2 regions of the Bradyrhizobium sp. P5_C12 genome follow, and region 2 is predicted to be linked to the other one. Evidence: riboswitches for the same ligand, from Rfam matches in the RefSeq annotation. Region 2 holds a riboswitch; the other holds the start of a gene.
What was found. Region 2 has a riboswitch for cobalamin ahead of ACXJMY_RS02725 (DUF1636 family protein). Riboswitches for the same ligand answer to the same signal wherever they lie in the genome.
Positions count from the first base shown of each region.

Region 1 (6,916 bases), on a different contig from region 2:
ACATGCGGCTCGAGAATCAAGACGACATCAAAAACGATGACACAGCATCGTTTCGCATTCCTCACGCTCACGCAACAATGCGGCAAAATACGGATGGAAGGCGGGAACTCGTGCAACGGGGGATAGAAGTAGCGCCTTTAATCTTTGTTAACGAATGGGGCGCGCGCGACGGTGGCAGGCGGTTCAGGACGCCAAGAACAGCCGGATTGCGCGTGTTCCCAAGCCAGAATCCGGTGTATTGAGGTCCCCAGACCCCCTTTTCAGCCATTGTCCCGGACCCATGCCGATTTTCAACCAGTCGATCCGGCGCAAGATCGTCGGGATCGCCCTCGGATTGATCGTCCTGATGCTGGTCACCTCGATCCTGTCGATGGTGATGTCCAGCCAGGTCGGCATCCTCCTGGACGAGCTGACCGATCGCTACATCCCGGCCTACGGGCACCTGGCGCGCGCCAATATCCGCTCGCTGGAGCGGTCGGTGGCGCTGCGGCGGATGGTTATGATGAAGATGCAGGCGCCCTCAGAGGAGGAGGCCTATGCGGCGCGCCTGCGCGAGTTCGAGGAAGCGGACCGGAAGATCGACGAGGAGGCCGAGAGTGCGCGCAAGCACATCAACGCGATCATCGACGACACCAGGACACATTCCGACAATGCGGCGCTGGCGCGGATCGAAACGCGCATCGAGACCGTCGTCACCGAGCTGCGGCAGGGGATGAACGAGGAACACGCCAAGTTGCTCAAACAGGTCGATGCCAAGCAGATGACGGAGATGCGCGGCACGCTGGAGCATCTCGACGCGCTGCGTGACCAGTTCAACCAGAAGATCGACGCGATCCGCGCGGACATGCTCAAGCAGGTCTTCGCCAGCACGGCGCAGGTGATCGGCCACCAGCGCCAGGCGATGATCGTTTCGGGCATTGTGACCATCCTCGCGGCGATCGTCGGATTTGTCTTTGCGCTATTGGTCTCCGGTGGCATCACGCGTCCGGTGCGGCTGTTGCTGGCCGGCACCCGCGAGGTCGAGGCCGGCCGCTTCGACAAGGCCATCACGGTGTCGACGCAGGACGAGATCGGCGAGCTCGCCGCCGCCTTCAACCGGATGGTCGAGCAGTTGCGCCACAACGAGCGGATCCGCGAGACCTTCGGCCGCTACATCGATCCCAAGGTGGTGCAGGGGCTGATCGAGCGGCCGGAAGTCGCCATCGACGGCCAGCGCCGGGTGATGACCATCATGTTCTGCGACATGAGCGGCTTCACCTCGATGAGCGAGGGCATGACCCCGCGCGGCCTCGTCAAGGTGATGAACCACTATTTCACGCTGATGTCCGGCCCAATCAGGAACAACCGCGGCGTCATCGACAAATATATCGGCGACGCCATCATGTCCTATTGGGGGCCGCCCTTCATCGAGGAGGACGAGCAGGCGCTTCTCGCCGGCTGTGCTGCCATCGACATGGCCGATCAGGTGCCGGCGCTCCAGAAGCAGTTGCCGGATCTCCTCGGCATCCGCGCCATGCCGGTGCCGTGCGACTTGCGGATCGGTATCGCCACCGGCGAGGTCTTGACCGGAAGCATCGGCTCCGAGCTGATGATGAGCTTCACCGTGATGGGCGATGCCGTGAACCTCGCCTCGCGGCTCGAGGCCGTCAACAAGGTCTACGGCACCCGCATCCTGATCTCGCAGGCGACCGCGGATGCGATCGGATCGGGTCTCGAACTCCGCGAGGTTGATCGTCTCGCGGTCGCCGGCCAGAGCGCGCCGCAGCCCATCTTCGAGGTGATGGGCAGGGCGGGCGCGCTCACGACGCAGCAGGAAAGCTTGCGCGCGCATTATGCCGACGGCCTCGCCGCCTATCGCGCCCGCCGTTTCGACGACGCACGTGCCGCCTTCAACGCGGCGCTCGAAGCCGTTCCCGGCGACGGTCCCTCGCGCACCATGCTCGCCCGCATCGCGCAGTTCGAGGCCAATCCGCCGGACGCCGGCTGGGACGGCGCCTGGCGGCTGGAGCAGAAGTAATTATTTCACTCCCCTCGGTGTCGTCCCGGCGAAGGCCGGGACCCATAACCCCAGGGGCAGTTTGGCGAAGACTCGCCGTTCAGTACTGCTGCCTTCCGCAATCGAGAGATCACGCGGTATGGGTTCCGGCCTTCGCCGGGACGACATTGGAGAGGCTGCATCCTCACCATTTGAACGAAGCGGCCACCTCGTAACTCCGCGGTGCGCCCAGGATGATCTGGTCGGTGTAACCGGGATCGCCCCAGGCGGCGTAGAGCTTGTTTGTCAGGTTTTTGACGCGAAAACTGATCCGGGTCTGGTCGACACCCGGGAAATAGGCCTTGGGGATGTCGACGAAGGCGAATGCGTCGAAGATCGTGTAGGCGTTCATGGTGACCAGATTGTCCTGGAAGTTGAAGCGGTCGCCGACGTGGCGGACCAGGCCACCGATCTCCACCGGCAGTTTCGTGTCGAAGCGATAGGACGCCCCGGCATTGGCGATGAAGTTCGGGACGTTCGGCGGCGTCTTGCCCGAGTACGACTGGAAGTCGCCATTGCCGTCGACATAGGTGAAGTCGATGAACCGCGACTGCACGAAGGCGACATTGCCCCACAGCTTCAGGCCGCCGACCGGGTTGACCGCGGCCGCGATCTCGATGCCCTTGGAGGCCATCTTGCCGGCGACGTTGAACAAGATGCCGCTCTCGGGGACGTAGACGTTCTTGCGTTCGATGTCGAAGGCCGAGAACGTGGCCTCGGCCCGCTTGTCGGCCGATTGCACCTTCACGCCGGTCTCATAGATCCGCGACGTCGTCAGTAGCAGCGGCGTAGTGGGCCTGAGGATGAAGATGTTCGCCACCGTCGGGTCGGCTGCCGTCGCGTACTGGCTGTAAAGCATCACGCCGGGCGCGATGTCCCAGGTGTAGCCGACGCGTCCGGTGATCGGCTTGAACGTCGTCGAGAAAGGATAGTTGGCTTTCAGGAGGCCGTTCTCGCCGAAGCGGGTCCGCGACAGCTCGATATTCTCAAAACGGATGCCGCCGATCAGGGCGAATGTCGAAGTCAGCTTCAGCCGGTCCTCGAACGACAGGGAGACGGTGTCGAGGTGGGTATAGATCTTCTCGTCGCTGCGCGGACCGTAGAGCCCGCGGTCCGGATTGATCAGGTCGACCGTGTCCGAGAAGAACAGCGTGTCCTGCGAAACGTTGAATTGCGAGCTGCTCGCCGCGACGGTGGCGACGAAGCGGTTGTCCATGCCGCCGATATTCGAGTTGACGGTAAGGTCGGTGATGTTCCCATAGAGCCGCTGCGCATGGTCCAGCGCCAGGCGCTCGCGATAGACGTTGTTCGGGCCGGAATCGTCGAACGAATTGATCTCGTTGTTGAACCAGTGCCGGTGCGCATCGTAGCCGTAGACCTGGCTGCGCAGCGAGACGCTGTTGTTGATGTCCCACTGGAAGCCGCTACGCAGCCAGAGCTCGCTGGCGCCGCTGTGGTTGTCGAGCACGTTGTAGGTGGTGGTTAGCGTGCGCGCGTCGATGGTGACCGGATTGAGCATCCCGGTGTGGCCGTTGAGGTAGTAATTGGTCCACTGGCCCGAGACGATGCCGTTCGTCGGAATGATGCCCGGAGCGTTCGCCGGCACCAGCGGCGTTCCCCAGTAGAAGCGGTCCTTGTCCTGCCTGTACTCGGCCGCGCCCCAGACCTTCAGGCTCTCGTTGACGCGATAGTTCAACTGACCGGAGACGTTGCTGAGTTTCGAATAGGTGTCGTCGATAAAACTCTTGTCGTTGAAATGGCTGATGTCGAAGCGGTAGTCGAGGCCGCCGATCAGCGTGCTGCCGCCCGAACCGTAGCCGGCGCGATAGCCGTTGAAGGAGTCGTAGGAGGTGAAGGCCTCGTTGACGATCGGCCCGGTGCGCGGTGCCTTGGTGACGTAGTTGATGGCGCCGCCGGTCGCGCCAAGGCCCGCCACCAGCGAGTCTGGTCCCTTGATGATCTCCACCTGCTGCAGATTGGAGGTGTCCATCGGACGGCCGGTCATGGTCGACGGACCGATCGGGATGCCGTTGTAGAGGGTAGAGATCTGGTCGCCGCTAAAGCCGCGCATCGAGAAGATGGCGGGTGCACCCGGCGCATCGCCGCCGGTCACGCCGACCGCCAACTTGGCGACATCAGTGGTGGTCCTGATGCCCAGCTCCCGTATGGTCTGCTGGTCGATGACCTCTACGCTCGCGGGCATCTCCCGGGCCGTGATCCCGAGCCGGGAGCCGACCTCAGTGACGGCGCCCGTGTTCAGCGGCGTTTGGACCGGGCCGCTCGGCGGTTGGGTCGCCGGAACGGCGACGACAGGGGCGCCGCGATTGCGTCCCGCGGCCCGGCGGGCCGCGCGGGATCGCTGATTGCCGGGGCCGACGGCCGGAGCCGGCTTCGGAGTGGGCGGTGAGACGATGACCGGGCCAACCTCCCGGGACCGGTTGTCCTGAACCGCGCTCTGGGCGACGGCAGTGGAAGACAACGACGCCGACGAGAGCGCGGCAATCAGGAAAACACGCGAAAACGCTGGCGCAACGCCAGCACCGATATGAAGATTTTGCACGACAACGCTCTGCGGCGACGCAAACAGACTGTCACCGCGGTTGCCTTAGCCATCTACCTTCGCCCCAAGCGGCAGATGCACCGGCTACTTGTCCGACATCGGGGCACCCCGCCCAATGCGTTCGCGCGTGACCATGGCTGGCAGCAGGTTTCCTGGCTCGCGGGTCATCGCCTTCGACCACCTTCCCAGAGGCCCGCGTGGGGCTCCAGTGGTTTGTTTGGTCGTCGGCTATCCGCCTACAGTTGCGGGGGCAGCCGCGGAATTGCCCGCCGAGACGGACGCACCGCATTCCCTTGAAGAGTCCTTGCAGACACTACCGCCGATGAAACTGGCATCTGCCAGAGAGCGCGTCAATATGTGGCTACCTCCCGGCTGCCTGCCTCGATGTCGCAACGAGCTCACGAAGGCGTCGCCTTGAACAAAAGAAATTCTACCCCATAACGATGTTCGCCGTGACCTATTTCCCGGGCTTAGGTTGAGTGTCCTTGAGGCGTTTGATGGGGACACGCCGATGACAGACCTTCAGGACAGGCTGGAACGGTTCGAGACGCTCACCGCCGAATGCGAGCTGATCACCAAGCTCGCCACCGACGCTGCGAAGCGGGAGTTTTATCTGAAACTCGGGGAGCAGTACCGCCAGCTGGCCGCGGACATGCGGCAGGTGATCGCGGCTGCGGGCAAGGCTGCGGCCTGAGTGCGGCGGCAATCCGTTCTTAATGTTTGGCGCGCATCCTCTGGGATGCGAGCGGCGCGATTTGCGATTGCTCGCGGTGGGAGTGCCGGGGCTCGTTGCGGTGCAGCGTGCCTCGCCGATGTCGCTTTGCCGTTCCTTACAGGGCAATCCCATGCGCCTTCTTGCGGTTCTCGTGCTCGCGCTCATGACGGCGGCCTGCAATCAGGAGCAGGACATCACCGGCTCGACCGCGTCCTGCCCGATGCGGAACTACAGCTCCTATAATCCCCGCGACATGAACCAGTGCGTCAGTGCCTGCAAGGCGTGCGACCACGGCAACACGGTCACCTGCACCACGTCCTGCACGCTCAAGGGGGCGCACTGAGCGGCGCATCCGGACGCGGTCCCCGATGCGATGGAACGCCGGCGGCTGACGGTGCCGGGACACCGGAACGATTTGGATGGGATATCGTTGGAGCAGGGCAGGCAGGACGCGGAGTCCGATGGAATGGGTATGCTCGATCCCGGCCGGTTTCTGGTGTCGTGCTCGCATTGCGATGCATGGCCGATGGCGGCCAACGTCAAACGTTCGAGCTGGTCGGCGTCCCCGCATGAGGTCTGCTTCGTGTGTCCGCGCTGCCGCCGCGAGGAGACCGCGATCGTCTCGGCCTCCGGCGAATTGACGCCGATCAGGCGTATCGACATCCCGCCGCGCGACGTCGCTATCGCCTGGGCTCGGGCTCAGCGGCCGAGAGGGCGAACCTGAGCGGCAGGCGCGCCCTCGCGTTCGGGCGGTTCGCATGCGGTTCATCTCTCGACAAATGTGCTAGGATCGGGGTCGGGAGACCAATCATGGCCGCTGACATGCTTTCACCTCGTGCCGACCGTTTCCGGCTGCATCCGGTCACGCCGCGCCATGCCCCGATGTTCTGCTTCGCGCTGCTGACGGTGTCATGCGCCCTCGCAAGTTTCGCGCTCGCCTGCGCGACGCCGTTTGCGGCATTCGCCGTCGTCGCGGCCGCGATGCTGCCGCTGCGGCCGGCGCTGCTCGTCGTCACCGGAGCGTGGCTGGTGAACCAGACCATCGGCTTCGGCGTGCTGCATTACCCGATCGATGCCGGCACCATCGCCTGGGGCTTTGTCATCGGCGCCGCTGCGCTTCTGGCGACCGCGGCCTCGTCCGCCGTGCTCCGCGTGCTGCCGCAGGGACGCACACCGCTGATGCTCGCGCTCACGCTCGTCGCGGCCTACACGGCCTACGAGCTCGCGCTGCTCGCCGCGACGCCGGCCCTCGGCGGCGAGGGCGCCTTCACCGTGGCCATCGTCGCGCGCATTGGGCTGACCAGCGCCGTCTGGCTCGCCGGCCTCGTTGCCGTCTGTGAGATCGTCCGCCTGATCGATCCGTTCGGGCGCAAGGGCGCGATGTCGGCCTGAGCGGCCCTCTGGTAGCCCGGATGGAGCGCAGCGAAATCCGGGGCCGTTGTATCTGGTGGTAAGTCCCCGGATTACGCTTCGCTCCATCCGGGCTACGAGACCTTGCGTTGCCTGACGGGCAAAACACCCCCGCGATCGGTCAATCCGCTCACTCGAAAATATTCCGCTTTGCCGAAATTCGGAAATGGCGTATGTGTCGTTCATCCCGGCTTGA
Region 1 covers NZ_JBFULU010000037.1:485-7,400, reverse strand. The annotation lists gene ACXJMY_RS27260 (adenylate/guanylate cyclase domain-containing protein) at 281-2,017, shown strand; gene ACXJMY_RS27255 (TonB-dependent receptor) at 2,181-4,238, opposite strand; cobalamin riboswitch at 4,721-4,931, opposite strand; gene ACXJMY_RS27250 (hypothetical protein) at 5,107-5,289, shown strand; gene ACXJMY_RS27245 (hypothetical protein) at 5,441-5,653, shown strand; gene ACXJMY_RS27240 (hypothetical protein) at 5,777-6,034, shown strand; gene ACXJMY_RS27235 (hypothetical protein) at 6,121-6,702, shown strand.
Region 1: another riboswitch for cobalamin. It lies ahead of ACXJMY_RS27255 (TonB-dependent receptor); the one in region 2 lies ahead of ACXJMY_RS02725 (DUF1636 family protein).

Region 2 (6,916 bases):
CTCTCCCAGTCGCGCTCCGCATGCATCAGGTTGGAGAGCCACAGGGTCAGGCAGTCCACCAGCCTTGCGCCGCCGCCATCGGTTGCGACCAGTGCCTGCACCAGATCGAGCGGCACCTCGCGCTCGATCCAGTCGGTTCCGCGCCGTGCACGATGCTTTGCGATGCGCGTCTCCATTTCGCCATCGAGCGCCTCGGCCGTCGCGATGTACACGGGCTGGCCCGGAAGGCTGCGCGCACGCGCTTCCGCGCGGGTGCTCTTGCCCGATCGCGCTCCGCCCGTGATCAAGATGACGGCCATAAAAGTCTCCTGTCGGCCAGCACTAATCACCAAACGCGACCAAAGACAAAGCCGAAATCCGCTGCCCGGGGGCTTGCGCTCGGCCCGGGCTTTGCGCAACAGGGGAGCGAGATGGGAGACGTGCGTGGGCTTTGCGGGGGCGATGGCTGTGGCGATGGCGGTGGATGCCTTGGCGGGCTGGCCGTCGTGGCTGTTCGCGCGGATCGGCCATCCCGTGACCTGGCTCGGCCGGCTGATCGCTGGCATCGACGCCGCCTGGAATCGGCCGTCCGATCCACCGGCACTTCGTCGCGCCGCGGGTATTGCCGGAGCGCTCGCGGTGATCGCGCTCTCCGTTGCGCTGGGTTGGACGGTTCAGGCGTTGCTTCCCTCGGGCTGGATCCAGATCGTGCTGGTCGGCGTCCTGGCCTGGCCGCTGGTCGCGCTACGCTCGCTGCATGACCATGTCGCGGCCGTCGCGAAGCCGCTGCAAACCGGCGACATCGCCGGCGCGCGCGAGGCGGTCTCGCGCATCGTCGGGCGCGATCCGGCCGCGCTCGATGAAGCCGGCATTGCGCGGGCGACGATCGAGAGCCTGGCGGAGAACGCTTCCGACGGTATCGTCGCGCCCGTGTTCTGGGGCGCGCTGTTCGGCCTGCCCGGGATTGTCGGCTACAAGGCGATCAACACGCTGGATTCCATGATCGGCCATCGCACCGAACGCCACGAAGCCTTCGGTTGGGCTGCTGCACGCATCGACGATGTCGCCAATTTCATTCCGGCGCGCCTGACCGGTTTTCTCTTCGTGCTGCTCGCACCGCGGCGATCGGAGGCGCTGTCGTGCATGACTCGGGATGCACGCCGTCATCGCTCGCCCAACGCCGGCTGGCCGGAGGCGGCGATGGCCGGCGCGCTCGGCGTGCGGCTCAGCGGTCCCCGCATCTATCACGGCAGCGCGACCGACGAGCCCTGGCTCAACGAAGGCGCGCGCGATCCGCTCGCCGCCGACATCGGGCAGGGACTGACGATCTACCGCCGCGCCATGCTGCTGCTCGCAGGCCTCCTTGCGATCCTGGCTTTCACGTGAAAGAACGGGGCATGCGCGAGCACGGTGGAAATCTGGATCAAGCCCAGCAGCGTTTTGGCGGACGCGCCGAGGACTGGATCGATCTCTCGACGGGGATCAACCGGCTGCCTTATCCGGTGGGCGAGATCGGCTCGCATCATTGGAATGCATTGCCGTCGCGATCCCTGATCGAGTCCCTGCATCAGGCGGCGCAACACGCCTATCGCACCAGCGCGCCGGTCGTGGCGATGGCGGGCGCGCAGGCCGCCATTCAACTGTTGCCGCAATTCGCGCCGCGCGGCCGGGCCCGCATTCTCGCACCGACCTATAACGAGTATGCACCGGTCCTGTCATCCGCCGGCTGGGAGGTCGAAGAGGTCAGCGAGCTCGACGCGCTGGCAGGCGCCGACCTCGCCATCGTCGTCAATCCCAACAATCCCGACGGCCGGTGTCATCCACCAAAGGATTTGTTGGCGCTGCTGCCGCGCATCGGGCGCCTGGTGATCGACGAGAGCTTTGCCGACGCTGTTCCGCATCTGTCGCTTGCCTCCGAAGCGGGCCGCGAAGGGCTGTTGATCCTGCGTTCATTCGGAAAGTTCTACGGACTCGCCGGCCTGCGGCTCGGCTTCGCGCTTGGCCATGCGGCCGACATCGCCAAGCTTGCTGCGGTGTCCGGGCCGTGGCCAGTATCAGGAGCGGCGATCGCGGTCGGCTGCCGGGCCTTGCGCGATGACGATTGGGCCAGAGCGACGTCAGCGCGCCTCGTGCGCGACAGCGTTCGGCTTGATGCCATTGTGCAATCGCAGGGCTGGCAACTTGTCGGCGGCACGCCGCTGTTTCGTCTCTACGAGACCGATGACGCGCTTGTCGCGCAGGCGAGGCTGGCGCGTGGCCATATCTGGTCCCGCGTCTTCGCGCCGAAGCCGACTTGGCTGCGCTTGGGGCTGCCGGGCAGCGAAGCCGAATGGGCGCGCGTGGCCGAGGTGCTAGCGCGCTAGCGTGAGCAGGCCTTCGACGTCGAGATGCTTTTCGATGTGATCGGCGAGGGCATCAAGCGCGCTTTCGACCTTGGCGTGATACGGCTCGTCGCCCGCGGGAATGTCGAGCCTTGCGAGATACGCCTTGCGGAAATCGTCGGACGTGAACAGGCCGTGCAAATAGCTGCCTTGCACGTGCCCATCGCGCGAGATCGCGCCTTCCGGCGCGCCGTCGAGCTTCGAAAAGGGCCGCGCGCGATCCGGCCCGTCGGTGCGGCCGATATGGATTTCGTAGGCCTGGATCGGCTGATCCGTTGCCGCATGAACGGCGGAAACGCGTGTCAGCGTCTTCTCTGCGCTCATCACAGTCGTGACGTCCAGAAGCCCGAGGCCCGGCGTGTCGCCAGCCGGTCCCTCGATCCCATCGGGATCGGCGACGCTGCGTCCCAACATCTGATAGCCGCCGCAGAGGCCGAGCACATGGCCGCCCCGGCGGTGATGCGCCACGAGATCGATGTCCCAGCCTTGCGCGCGCAGGAAAGCAAGGTCGCCGCGCGTCGATTTCGAGCCGGGGATGATGACGAGACGGACATCGCCGGGGATGGCTTCACCCGGACGCACCATCACCAGGTCGACGCCCGGTTCGAGCTTCAGCGGATCGAGATCATCGAAATTGGCGATCCGCGACAGCGCGAGACAGGCGATCTTGCATTGGCCGGGTTTTCGCGCGTCGCTGAGGCCCAGCGCATCCTCGGCCGGCAGCTCGCCGGCGTGCGCAAACCACGGCAGCACGCCAAAGCCGCGCCAGGATGTTTTCTGTTCGATCAACCGGTAGCCGTCATCGAACAGGGTGGGATCGCCGCGGAACTTGTTGATGACAAAGCCCTGGATCATCGCGGCGTCATCCGGATCGATCACCGTCTTGATCCCGACGAGCTGGGCGATGACGCCGCCACGATCGATGTCTCCGACGAGCACCACAGGCACGTCAGCCTTGCGCGCAAAACCCATATTGGCGATGTCGGCCTTGCGCAAATTGACCTCGGCCGGACTGCCGGCGCCTTCGACCAGCACGAGATCGGCGCGCGCCTTCAGCCGCTCAAAGCTCTCCAGCACGGCGCCCATCAGCGAAGGCTTCATCGCCGCATACTCACGCGCCCGCGCGGTCGCGATGCGCTTTCCCTGGACGATGACCTGCGCACCGACATCCGTTTCGGGCTTCAGCAGCACCGGGTTCATGTCGGTGTGCGGCTCGACGCCCGCGGCGAGCGCCTGAAGCGCCTGCGCGCGGCCGATCTCGCCGCCATCAATGGTGACCGCCGCATTGTTCGACATGTTCTGCGGCTTGAAAGGCATCACGCGCAAGCCGCGACGCACAAAGGCGCGTGCGAGACCGGCGACGATGAGCGACTTGCCCACGTCCGAGCCGGCCCCCTGGATCATCAATGCGCGCGCCATCGCTGAGCCCAATCAGAACTCGACGCCGGCTTGCGCCTTGATGCCGGAGCGGAAGGGGTGCTTGACCAGCGTCATCTCGGTGACGAGGTCGGCGATCTCGATCAGCTCGTCCTTGGCATTGCGCCCGGTGAGGACGACATGCGTCATCGGCGGCTTGTGCGTTGTCAGGAAGTCGACGACCTCAGTGATGTCGAGATAGTCGTAGCGCAGCGCGATGTTGATCTCGTCGAGCACGACCATGCGCAGATTGGAATCGAGGATCAGCTCCTTGGCCTTCTCCCAGCCGGCGCGGGCTGCTGCGATATCGCGGGCGCGGTCCTGCGTCTCCCAGGTAAAGCCTTCGCCCATCGCATGGAACTGGCAGAGATCGCCGAAATGGCCGGTGAGCAGGCGCCGCTCGCCGGTGTCCCAGGCGCCCTTGATGAACTGCACGACGGCGCAGGGGAAGCCATGGGCAACACAGCGGACGACCATGCCGAAGGCGGAGGAGGACTTGCCCTTGCCGGCGCCGGTGTGGACGATGATGAGGCCCTTTTCGCCGCTCTTGGTCGCCATGATCTTGTCGCGGGCGACCTTCTTCTTCGCCATTTTCGCAGCGTGGCGGGCGTCGGTTTCCTCGGCCGTCTGGGGATCCGGTTCAGGCGTCATCGGACAGGGTCCTTCGGCTTGACAAGTGGCGGCCGGGGGCAAATGGTGGGCCGGCGTTGGTTCCTGTCCTATGACAGGCGAAGAGGGAATGCGATAGGGTCCGAATCGGCAAGATTTGGGTCCAAAATGCAGCCGCCCCCGCGACCGTGACCGGAGAGATGCCCAAAGCCACTGATCCCTCGCGGGATCGGGAAGGCGGGGATCGTAGGGCAAAACCCTGCTCCGCAAGCCGGGAGACCTGCCAGCGCGGAAGTTTTGGACCGGCGGACGGGGTGTTCCGCGACGGGGAAGCGGGCCTCCGCAAGTCAGGGTCCGTGCGCCTCATCGCCTCCCGCTATTTTTCCTGGAAGGGGCGATGACCGTCACACTTCACGTCTGCATCACCTGCCGTGCCGGCCAGACGCTTAGCGAGGGCGAGATCGCGCCGGGCAAGCGCCTGCATGGTGCGATCCTCGACGCCGGCGTACCCGAGGGCGTCAACGTGGTTCCCGTCGAATGCCTGTCGGCCTGCAGCCAGGGCTGCTCGGTCGCGCTGAGCGCGCCCGGCCGCTGGTCCTATGTCTACGGCCGCCTGTCCGATGCCCATGCGAGCGACGTGGTCGCGGGTGCTGCGGCGTATGCGGCCGCGCCCGACGGCATCGTGCCATGGCGCAGCCGTCCCGAAATCTTCCGCAAGCAGTCGCTTGCCCGCATTCCCCCCATTGCCGTTGTGCCAGAGGCCGCAGAATGAACTCGCTCGCAAAAGTCCCGGTCACGGTCGTCACCGGTTTCCTCGGCTCCGGCAAGACGACGCTGATCCAGCATCTGCTTGCCAACGCCAACGGCAAGAAGCTCGCGGTACTCGTCAACGAGTTCGGCAGCGAAGGCGTCGATGGCGAGATCTTGAAATCCTGCGCCGACGCCAATTGCCCGGAGGAGAACATCGTCGAGCTCGCCAATGGCTGCATCTGCTGCACCGTCGCCGATGATTTCATCCCGACCATGGAGCTGCTGCTGGCGCGGCCCGTGAGGCCCGATCACATCCTGATCGAGACCTCGGGACTGGCGTTGCCGAAGCCGCTGCTCAAGGCATTTGACTGGCCCGAAATCCGTTCGCGCATCACGGTCGACGGCGTGATCGCGCTCGCCGACGCGGAGGCCGTTGCCGCCGGACGCTTCGCCCCGGATCCCGACGCCGTCGAAGCGCAGCGCGCGGCTGACGGGAATCTCGATCACGAGACGCCGCTGTCGGAAGTGTTCGAGGACCAGATCGCCTGCGCCGACATCGTGCTGCTGACCAAGGCGGATCTTGCCGGCAGCGCCGGGCTCGAAATGGCCAGGGCGGCGATCATCGCCGAGATGCCTCGCCGCGTGCCGATGCTGGCGATCACCGACGGTGCGATCGATGCGCGCGTCATCCTCGGTCTGGGAGCTGCGGCGGAGAATGATCTTGCCGCGCGTCCCTCGCATCATGACGGCGAGGAGGACCACGAGCATGACGACTTTGCCTCCGTCGTGATCGACCTTCCGGAGGTCACGGATATCGATGCGCTGGTCGCATCGATCCAGCGTCTCGCGCGCGAGCAGAACGTGCTGCGGGCCAAGGGTTATATTGCCGTCGCGGGCAAGCCGATGCGCCTGCTGCTTCAGGCCGTTGGCGAGCGGGTGCGGCACCAGTTCGACAAGCCCTGGGCTGCCGGCGCGCGGCGGTCAAAGCTCGTCGTGATCGGCGAGCACGGCGATATCGACGAGGCCGCGATAAGAGCGGGACTTGGTATCTCAAGGCTTGGTATCTGATGCACGTCGTCTTCCGCGAGAGCCGCGGTCTCGAGGAGACCGCGACGCCAAGGGACATCGGCCAGGATCCGGCCGATCTCGTGGTGCTCTCGTTCTCGGACTCCGATCTGGCTGCGTTTGCGGCAGGCTGGCGCCGCGGGCGCGACAGCCTGCCGTCGCTGCGGCTGGCCAATCTCGCGGAACTGCGTCATCCACTCTCGGTCGACACTTATATCGAGCGCACGCTGTCGCAGGCGCGCGGCATTCTGCTGCGCCTGATCGGCGGTGAGTCCTATTGGGCCTACGGACTTGCGGCCCTGCATCAACTGGCGAAGGACCGCGGCATCGTGCTGGCGGTGCTGCCGGCCGATGGCCGTGACGACACGCGCCTGGACGCATACTCCACCTTGCCGGTTTCGACGCTGCGGCGGCTCAAGGTGCTCTGCGACACCGGCGGCCCGGTCGCAGCCCAAGCCGCGATCGCGCAGCTTGCGCTGGCTTCGGGCCTGTATGCCGGTCCGGTCGCCGGCGAGATGACCGTGCCCGAGATGGGTTTTTACGATCCCGCACGCGGCGTCATTGCAGCACCGCCGAGCTCCGATGCAAGGCCGCGTGCGCTCGTGACCTTCTATCGCTCCTATCTCACCGCCGCCGATACCGGCCCGGTCGATGCGCTGATCGCGGCGCTGCGCGAGAAGGGCTTTGACGCCTATGGTGTGTTCGCCACCTCGCTG
Region 2 covers NZ_JBFULU010000002.1:243,181-250,096, reverse strand. The annotation lists gene cobU (bifunctional adenosylcobinamide kinase/adenosylcobinamide-phosphate guanylyltransferase) at 1-299, opposite strand, end outside; gene cbiB (adenosylcobinamide-phosphate synthase CbiB) at 424-1,365, shown strand; gene cobD (threonine-phosphate decarboxylase CobD) at 1,377-2,342, shown strand; gene ACXJMY_RS02735 (cobyric acid synthase) at 2,331-3,779, opposite strand; gene cobO (cob(I)yrinic acid a,c-diamide adenosyltransferase) at 3,792-4,427, opposite strand; cobalamin riboswitch at 4,468-4,687, shown strand; gene ACXJMY_RS02725 (DUF1636 family protein) at 4,783-5,157, shown strand; gene cobW (cobalamin biosynthesis protein CobW) at 5,154-6,203, shown strand; gene cobN (cobaltochelatase subunit CobN) at 6,203-6,916, shown strand, end outside.